Cellulophaga sp. L1A9: one gene and its partner. The protein of the gene in region 1 interacts with the protein of each later gene in a pairwise test. Links are inferred from orthologs where the notes say so. Each region holds a gene or a part of one and is shown on either strand. Other genes may lie near its edges.

Region 1 (6,312 bases):
CTAGGTATTTTTATACTTTAATTGCTGTACTATGGCAATACATTCTGCGGCCTCTTTAACATCATGTACCCTGAGTATATTGGCACCCTTTAGTAAGGCGATAGTATTTAGGCTAGTTGTTCCGTTTAAAGCATGTTGCGCATCTGTCTTTAGAACGTTGTATACCATAGATTTTCTGCTAATACCAACTAATATAGGCTTTTTGGCATTTTTCAATAGTTCTAATTTTTGCATTAATTCATAATTTTGATCCAATGTTTTTGAAAAACCAAATCCAGGGTCTAAAATAATGTCATTAATTTTGTTATCGTTCGCAGCAGCTATTCTTTCTGAAAAATAACTTAGAATATCAGTAAGTAAATTATCGTACTGTATGTTTTTTTGCATGTTTTGAGGCGTTCCTTTCATATGCATCATGATGTAAGGCACTTGATATTTAGCAACAATGTTCATCATTTCAAGATCTAGATTTCCTGCGGATATATCATTAATCATTGCAGCACCTTCTTGTATACACGCTTCTGCAACTTTACTTCTAAAGGTATCTATTGAAATTTTACACTCAGGAAAATTTTTAAGGACCAAAGCTACTATAGGTGCAACTCTATTTAATTCTTCTTCATCTGAGACATGTAAAGCTCCGGGTTTAGAACTATATCCGCCAATATCAATGAATGTGGCTCCATCGGCAAGCATTTTTTGAACTTGATGGATAATTTCAGTTTCATTTTTGTATTTTCCTCCATCATAAAAAGAATCGGGGGTAGTATTAAGAATACCCATTATTTTTGGCGCTCCAATTTCAATAAGATCTCCTTTGCAATTTATGGTCATTTTTACTGAGAATTAGTCAAGAATTATAATAGCACTGCAAGTTTAAAGCGCTATACTTGAACAATTAAAAATTTTGAACGAAATTTACACAAATTAGAAAGAATACATGCAGAAAACCGCAGAACAATACGATGCTGTAATAAAAATATGTCGCGCTTTATTTTCTAAAAAGATGAAAGATTATGGCAGTGCATGGCGAATACTAAGATTACCATCACTAACAGATCAAATTTTTATTAAGGCACAACGGATTCGCAGTCTTCAAGAGAATGAAGTTCAGAAGGTAGAAGAAGGGGAGCAATCTGAATTTATAGGAATTATTAATTATTCGATAATGGCCTTAATTCAAATTGAAAAAGGAATCGCAGAGCAGCCAGACTTAAATGTTGAAGAAGCATTAGCGTTATTTGACTCCCATGTAAACATTACAAAGACATTGATGGAAAATAAAAATCATGATTATGGAGAGGCATGGAGAGAAATGCGTGTGAGCTCTTTAACAGATTTAATTTTGCAAAAATTATTGCGTGTCAAGCAAATTGAAGATAACAAAGGGAAGACTTTAGTGAGTGAAGGTATAGATGCTAATTACCAAGATATGGTAAACTATGCAGTATTTGCTATGATACATTTAACATCAAATTCTAAATAATTACATGAAGTACTTGGTTGGGTTCAGTAGAACAGTAGTAGGAATATTATTTATAATTAGTGGTTTTATAAAATTGAATGACCCAGTTGGGTTTTCATTTAAGTTGGAGGAATATTTTAGTTACGGCGTTTTAAACATGCCGTTTTTTGAACCACATGCCTTGAAAATTGCCATTTTTGTGGTAATTTTAGAAGTCTTATTAGGTGTTCTTTTACTAATAGGGTTTAGGCAAAGGTTTACCATATATAGTCTGTTGGTCATGATTATTGGCTTTACATTCTTAACTTTTTACTCTGCATATTTTAATAAAGTAACAGATTGCGGTTGTTTTGGCGATGCTTTAAAATTGACGCCCTGGCAATCTTTTACAAAAGACATTATCTTATTACTTCTTATAGTTGTTATACTCGTAGGGAAACGGTATGTCCTGCCTATTTTTAGTCCTAGTTTCAATAGAATTGTTACAGGAGCATCTTTGGCGGCTTGCGTGATTTTTGTGTATTACGTTCTTAATCATTTGCCAGCAATAGACTTCAGACCTTATAAAATAGGTGCTAATATAGAAGAAGGTATGTCCGTTCCGGAAGACGCGCCAAAAGCTATATTTGATTATGCTTGGAGGTTTAAGGTGAATGGCCAAGAAAAAATTATTGTCACTCAAGGCGATTATCCAAGTGTAGATGGTGAGTTTATTGATGTAGAAACAACGGAAGTGCAAGCAGGTTATGAGCCTCCGATTCACGATTTTTCAATAGAAAAAGATGATGTAGATTATGCGTCAGAATTATTGCAAGAACCCAAATTGTTAGTAGTAATTGCTTATGATCTAGATAAAAGTAGTTATAGTGCATTTGAAGAGGTAAAAGAACTTACAGATAGAGCTGTAAAAGCAGGCTATAAAGTTATTGGCATGTCTGCTTCTAGCGAAGATTTTGCTACAAAATTACTTAAGGAGTATAAATTGAATTTTGATTTTTACTTTACAGATCAAACCACTTTAAAAACTATAGTCCGTTCTAATCCAGGAGTTTTAATTTTGAATAAAGGAACAATTACACAGAAAGTACATTATAATGATTTAGACACTATAACTTTAGAATAGTTTTTCGTTTAAATTAAAATAAGATATAATTAGTCATTTAATAATTGAAAATAGAACAAAATGAGAAGTAAAATAGTTGCAGGGAATTGGAAAATGAATAAAAATGCTACTGAAACAGAAGCGTTATTGGCAGAACTTTCCGCTAAATTACCAGATACTACGGCAGAGGTAATGGTAGCACCAACTTTTGTAAATCTTGCAGGAGCAGTGCGCAATCTAGAATCTTCGACCATAGAAGTTATAGCGCAAAATATGCATTATGCAGAAAGCGGAGCATTTACAGGAGAAATCTCAGCAGATATGTTATTAGATATAGGGGTGGAGACTGTGATTATTGGTCATTCGGAGAGAAGAGCTTATTTTGGTGAAACGGATGAGATTTTGGCAAAGAAAGTGGTTGCTGCATTGGCTAAAAATATGCGCATCATGTTTTGCTTTGGCGAGGAATTAGAAGACCGTAAGTCAGACAATCATTTTAATATAGTAGCGCGTCAACTTAAAAATGCATTATTCTCTTTAGAGGCGAGTTCTTGGAAAAATATTGTTTTGGCATACGAGCCAGTTTGGGCTATAGGAACGGGAGAAACAGCATCTCCTGAACAAGCGCAAGAAATGCATGCATTTATACGTAAAACTATTACAGATGCTTTTGATGCTACAATTGCTAACAATGTATCTATCTTATATGGTGGTAGTGTTAAACCTAACAATGCTGTAGAGATTTTCTCTAAACCAGATGTAGATGGTGGTCTTATAGGAGGAGCAGCTTTAGTGGCAGATGATTTTGTAGCTATTATTAAAGCAATCTAGGTAAACAATTAATAAATACTAAATCATAAGGGCATTCTACTAGAATGCCCTTTTATATTATCCCAAAAATGGAAAAAGAGAATAATTATATAGAGTATACTTTTAAAGTAGAGCCCTTACAGCCAGCATCAGATATTCTAATTGCAGAATTAGGAGAAGTTCTGTTTGAAAGTTTCTTAGAGACCGAAGAAGGTGTTTTGGCTTACATCAAAAAAGAAGATTGGTCAGCTGCTATTCTGGACAGCTTAACTATTGTACATAATGAGAACTTTAAAATTGAGTACGATTTTAAAGAAATTGAGCAGGAAAACTGGAATGCAACTTGGGAGAAGAATTTTAATCCTATTCAAGTAGATGAAAAATGTGTAGTTCGTGCGCCATTTCATGAAAAACCAGAAGTGGAATACGACATTGTGATAGAACCAAAAATGAGTTTTGGAACGGGGCATCATGAAACTACACACATGATGCTGCAACATATATTAAATACAGATTTTAAGGGAAAATCTGTATTAGACATGGGAAGTGGTACAGGGGTGTTGGCGATCCTGGCTGCAAAAAGGGGAGCTAGTACAATTGATGCCATAGATATAGACAATTGGTGTTATTTAAATGCATTGGAAAATGTAGAGCGTAATGACTCTAGTCATATTAATGTCTATGAAGGTGATGTAAATCTTCTAAAGGATAAAAATTATGATATTATAATAGCGAATATTAATAGGAATATACTACTAGAAGATATTCCCGAATATTCAAAATGTTTAAAAGTAGGAGGGACGTTATTTTTAAGTGGCTTCTATTCTGAAGACATCCCTACAATATCCGCCAAGTGCGAAGAACACAGTCTGAAGTTTGAGTCCAACCTAAATAGAAATAATTGGGTTGCTGCCGTTTATCGAAAATGTTAAAGTTTTTGTAAAATTACCGTTGAATTGTCATATATTGTCGTTGTAATGTATTTTTTTAAGATATAGTTTTATATTTTTTAACTTATTTAACACAATTAATTATGAAAAAACGCGATTTAACTATTATTGCTATGTCACTTTTATTAGTGGCTAGTTCTTGTGAAAAAGAGAAAGACAATAATCTTCTAGTGCCAGAAGCTAGTGTAGAAAATGTTGAACAAGAAAAGCTACAAATTACCGATGAGGTGATGAGTGTTTTCAAAAACAACTACTATAATGTTAACGAAATTGACGTTGTAGATTTTATGCTTCCTGATGGATCAATGGAAGAACGATTTCAATTAGAGAATGATATATTATTTTCTGCGGAGCAGTTTGAAAGTTTATCAGAAATTGATATTAAAAGCGCTAAAAATTACCACACCACCAATTTAGTTAGTCCTAGGACCTTAACTATTATTGGGTACACGGGAGGTCAAAATGCCCTGCCAACCAAAGAGCAAACTGCATTGCAATATGCTGTTAATAATTACAATGCTTTAAATTTAAGTATTCGTTTTACATTAACTTTTGGTACTTCTTATCAAGATAAGGATATGGTGGTTTACCTAAATCCTAGTGAGTCAGGTGCTGGTGGTTCAGCGGGTTTTCCTAGTAATGGAAATCCAAATAAATTTGTTCAAATTTACGGTTTAAGCAATTATGACGTAAATGTTATTGAGCATGTAATTACCCATGAGATTGGTCATTCTGTTGGTTTCAGACATACAGATTGGTTTAGTCGTCAAAGTTGCGGTCAAAATACGAATGAAGGAACTGCAGGAGTAGGTGCTATACCAGTACCAGGAACTCCGGAAGCTTATGATCCTACTTCTATTATGTTAGCATGTTTTAGCTCAAATGAAGATGGTGAGTTTAATAATAATGACATTACAGCATTAAATTATCTTTATTAATTAACTAATACTTAAATAAATACATTACAATTTTAAAGGTATTCTAATTTTAGAATACCTTTTTTTATAATCCTTTAATTAGCAGTGGTTTCGTGTTTTTTTTAAATAATTTCTAGAAGTGACTTATTAGAATTTGTATCTTAGTGCAAAAATAGATCTATGAGCACGAAGGAAAAGATCTTAGAAGATTTACTTTTAGAAGAAGAAACTAAAAAACAAAACGAAATTGTTTTGTTTAATGATGAGGTAAATACTTTTGATCACGTCATTGAAACATTAATAGGTGTTTGCGATCATACTCCTGAGCAAGCAGAGCAATGTTCTATTATAGTGCATCATAATGGAAAATGTACCGTGAAAACGGGTGATTATGATGACCTTAAGCCGCGTTGCACAAAATTATTACAGGCAGGACTTAGTGCAGAGATTGTGTAATGGGGTTATTTTATCATACCCTTATCTTTAAATCCCGCAAGCTCTTGGTCTTAAATTATCGCTGTTGAGATCTATAAAATTTATTGGCTTTTTCTTTTTAGCCTTCGTTTGCTTTTCGCAAGAATTACCTCCTATAAATAATTTTAGTCCCTTGGCCTATGATGGCGGTAATCAGAATTGGAGTATCTCACAATCAGACCAAAAATATATATACGTAGGAAATAACTATGGCTTATTAGAATATAATGGAGCTTCTTGGAAAAAGTATTCTTCTCCTAATGGCTCTCATTTACGAGCAGTCAAGGTTGTTAATGATCGTGTTTTTACGGGATGTTATATGGAATTTGGGTATTGGACCAAAGATAATTTTGGCGATTTAATCTATCAATCTCTGAATTCTAAATTAACGATTCCCATGATTGAGGATGAGGAGTTTTGGAATATTATTCAATTAGATTCTTATGTATTGTTTCAATCACTTCAAAGAATTTACGTCTACAATTTAAAAACAGAATCATTCAGTATTGTACCTTCTGAGAGTACTAGAGCTCGAATTTTCAAAAATAATGGTATTGTTTATTTCCAGAAATCAGGGAAAGGTCTTTTTAAAAT
Region 2 (2,831 bases), 280 kb from region 1 along the record:
TTTTTGATTAAAATTATAAATATTTAGACGGTTATGAGAAAAATAGTTATCGCATTAAATGCACTGTTGGTAGTTGTTTTAATGTCCTGTAAGGAAGATGCAACTAGTAAAATCAATAATTCAAACCTTGAAGCAGCAGGTCAGAGAGATGAAGCAGCAAAGTTGTTGCCTGTAATGGCTTTTGAGAAAGTAGAGCATGATTTTGGATCAATTATTCAGAATACACCCCAAGAAACAGTTTTTAAATTTACAAATACTGGCGATGCACCACTTATTATTACAGATGCAAAAAGTACTTGTGGTTGTACGATACCGAAATATTCAAAAGGAGCAATTGCACCAGGAGAATCAGGAGAATTATTAGTACAATTTAATGGTTCAGGAAGTAATGTGGTTACTAAAGTAGTTACCGTATCTGCAAATACAGAAAAGGGAACGGAACAATTAAGAATAAAAGCATTTATAACCCCTAAAGATGGTGCTCCAGTAGGACCATTAAAACAGTCATAATTACATGTTAGAAAAATATCCATTTATACCACTGATTGCAATTTTCGTAGTATTTTACTTCTTTATGATTGCACCTCAGAGAAAAAAGCAAAAGCAAGAAAAGAAATTTTCTGCTGAACTTAAAAAAGGTGATAAAGTAGTTACTAAAAGCGGAATGCACGGTAAGATTGTAGAATTAAATGATAAAGATAATTCTTGTGTAATTGAAACTTTAGCGGGTAAAATAAAGTTTGAGCGTTCAGCGCTTTCTTTAGAGATGAGTTCAAAGCTTAATGCTCCTGCAGTAATAGAGAAAAAATAATTACAACTTTTATAAGTTAAAAAAGCACCTTTATAAGGTGCTTTTTTTATGCTTAATGCTGATTTACTTTAGAGGTTTTTAGCGTTGTTTAAGGCAGTAAGCTCACAAATTTTTACAATTACTTTTACAGCACTCTCCATACTTTCTAAAGGGACATATTCATATTTACCATGGAAATTATGTCCTCCCGCAAAAATATTCGGACAGGGTAATCCCATAAAGCTTAATTGAGACCCGTCTGTGCCCCCTCTAATGGGTTTTATAAGTGGTGTGATGCCTAGCGACTCCATTGCTTCTTTAGCGGTAGTAACAATATGATAAACAGGGGCTACCTTTTCCTTCATATTAAAATATTGGTCTTTTACCTCAATGGATATACAATCGCCATGAAGGGTTGATAATTTATCTTTTATAGTAGTTATAAGCCTCTTGCGTTCTTCAAATAATTCTTTGTCGTGATCTCTTATGATGAGCTCAATCGTTGCGTTTTCTATTTCACCAGAAATATGATGAACATGAAAAAAGCCTTCGCGACCTGTTGTTTTTTGAGGAACTTCATTTTCGGGTAACAAAGTCATAAATTCATTAGCTATACTTATCGCATTGATCATTTTTCCTTTGGCATAACCCGGGTGGACACTTTTACCTGTAATTGAAATTTTAGCAGAAGCAGCATTGAAATTTTCGTATTCTAATTCTCCAACCTGACTTCCATCCATAGTGTACGCCCAATCTGCACCAAATTTTTCCACATCAAATTTATGCGCTCCACGACCAATTTCCTCATCAGGAGTAAAACCTATTTTTATAGTACCATGTTTTATTTCAGGATGATGTATTAAATATTCCATCGCCGAAACTATTTCTGTAATTCCTGCTTTATCGTCGGCACCAAGAAGAGTTGTGCCATCTGTAGTTATAATAGTTTGTCCTTTGTATTGAAGTAAATCATCAAAATAATTTGGAGAAAGAATAATATTTTTTTCCTTATTCAAAACGATGTCTTTTCCATCGTAATTTTCAATAATTTGTGGATTTACGTTCGTTCCTGAAAAATCTGGTGAAGTATCAAAATGGGCTATAAAACCTATTACAGGAATGTTGGCGTAGGTGCTATTGCTTGGAAGGGTTGCCATGATGTAAGCATTCTTATCGATGGTAACATCGCTTAGTCCAATTAATTTTAATTCTTCGGCTAATTTATTGGCTAAATTCCATTGCTTCTTGGTACTCGGTGTTGTTGATGAGTTTGGGTCGCTTTGAGTGTCAATAGTTACGTAACTCAAAAATCTATTAAGAATAGGGTTCATTTATTATAATTTTTTATAAAAATACGAATTAGGTTTTTTGCATTGTAATTATTTAATTCTTTATACTTTTTTAGCGTAGGATACGTTTAAGTTGTTATAATTTAGTTACGTTATTCAAATCAAACAAATGAAGCTTAAACTTTTATTTTCAGTGATAGTCCTTTTTTTAAGTGTAGTCAAAACAAATGCGCAAGCTTGTATTTTAGATATTGGCAGTAAAAATGCGGATACTATAAAGACTATTTTTCAATTAAATGAAGAGCAAACAACGGTTTTAGAGGTGTTGCGGAAAGATCTGAAGGCGGAGATGGATGATCAGGAATTGGAAGTAAAAAAACTTTTTGAAACCCACCCGCAAAGTACACCAGATGAACTTTTAATTCTTGCTAAGAAGCATAAGGAATTAGAAGATAAAATGTTTGCAATTACAGTGAGTTATGATCAAAAATTGATTTCATTATTCAACGAAAAACAATATGAACGCTATCAATTACTGTGTGAATCTGCAAAAAGAACACCAATTGAGAAACTTATAGAATAAGGTGTATTGTTGTGTTAATAAAATTAAGAGTAACTGGTGAAGTTCTTTGTTGATGTTTGTATTTTTGTGAAAATTTTAGCCTTTCATGTACAAACTTATTCTACGCCCTATATTTTTCTTGTTTGATCCAGAGAAAATTCATCATTTTTCTTTTTTTATGATTAATCTT

What was found.
Region 2: the proteins of tpiA (region 1) and pepT interact in binary tests that used the Escherichia coli proteins (3 or more experiments, as listed by UniProt). The link is inferred for Cellulophaga sp. L1A9 from one-to-one orthologs.

The regions. Positions count from the first base shown.
Region 1 is NZ_CP047027.1:730,082-736,393, reverse strand. The notes cover bases 1,692-4,523. They hold tpiA (triose-phosphate isomerase), read left to right. Parts: upstream 1,692-2,648; coding sequence 2,649-3,398; downstream 3,399-4,523. Other genes in these bases: GQR94_RS02910 (M57 family metalloprotease), read left to right, coding at 4,411-4,523; prmA (50S ribosomal protein L11 methyltransferase), read left to right, coding at 3,467-4,309; GQR94_RS02925 (BT_3928 family protein), read left to right, coding at 1,692-2,588. In the rest of the region: folP (dihydropteroate synthase), read right to left, coding at 1-834; GQR94_RS02930 (DUF1599 domain-containing protein), read left to right, coding at 941-1,486; more of GQR94_RS02925, read left to right, coding at 1,491-1,691; more of GQR94_RS02910, read left to right, coding at 4,524-5,265; GQR94_RS02905 (ATP-dependent Clp protease adaptor ClpS), read left to right, coding at 5,425-5,700; GQR94_RS02900 (triple tyrosine motif-containing protein), read left to right, coding at 5,765-6,312. UniProt on the Escherichia coli protein: Involved in the gluconeogenesis. Catalyzes stereospecifically the conversion of dihydroxyacetone phosphate (DHAP) to D-glyceraldehyde-3-phosphate (G3P).
Region 2 is NZ_CP047027.1:454,875-457,705, reverse strand. It holds pepT (peptidase T), read right to left. Parts: upstream 2,122-2,831; coding sequence 880-2,121; downstream 1-879. Other genes in the region: GQR94_RS01800 (quinone-dependent dihydroorotate dehydrogenase), read left to right, coding at 2,748-2,831; GQR94_RS01805 (hypothetical protein), read left to right, coding at 2,249-2,662; yajC (preprotein translocase subunit YajC), read left to right, coding at 515-811; GQR94_RS01820 (DUF1573 domain-containing protein), read left to right, coding at 34-510. UniProt on the Escherichia coli protein: Cleaves the N-terminal amino acid of tripeptides.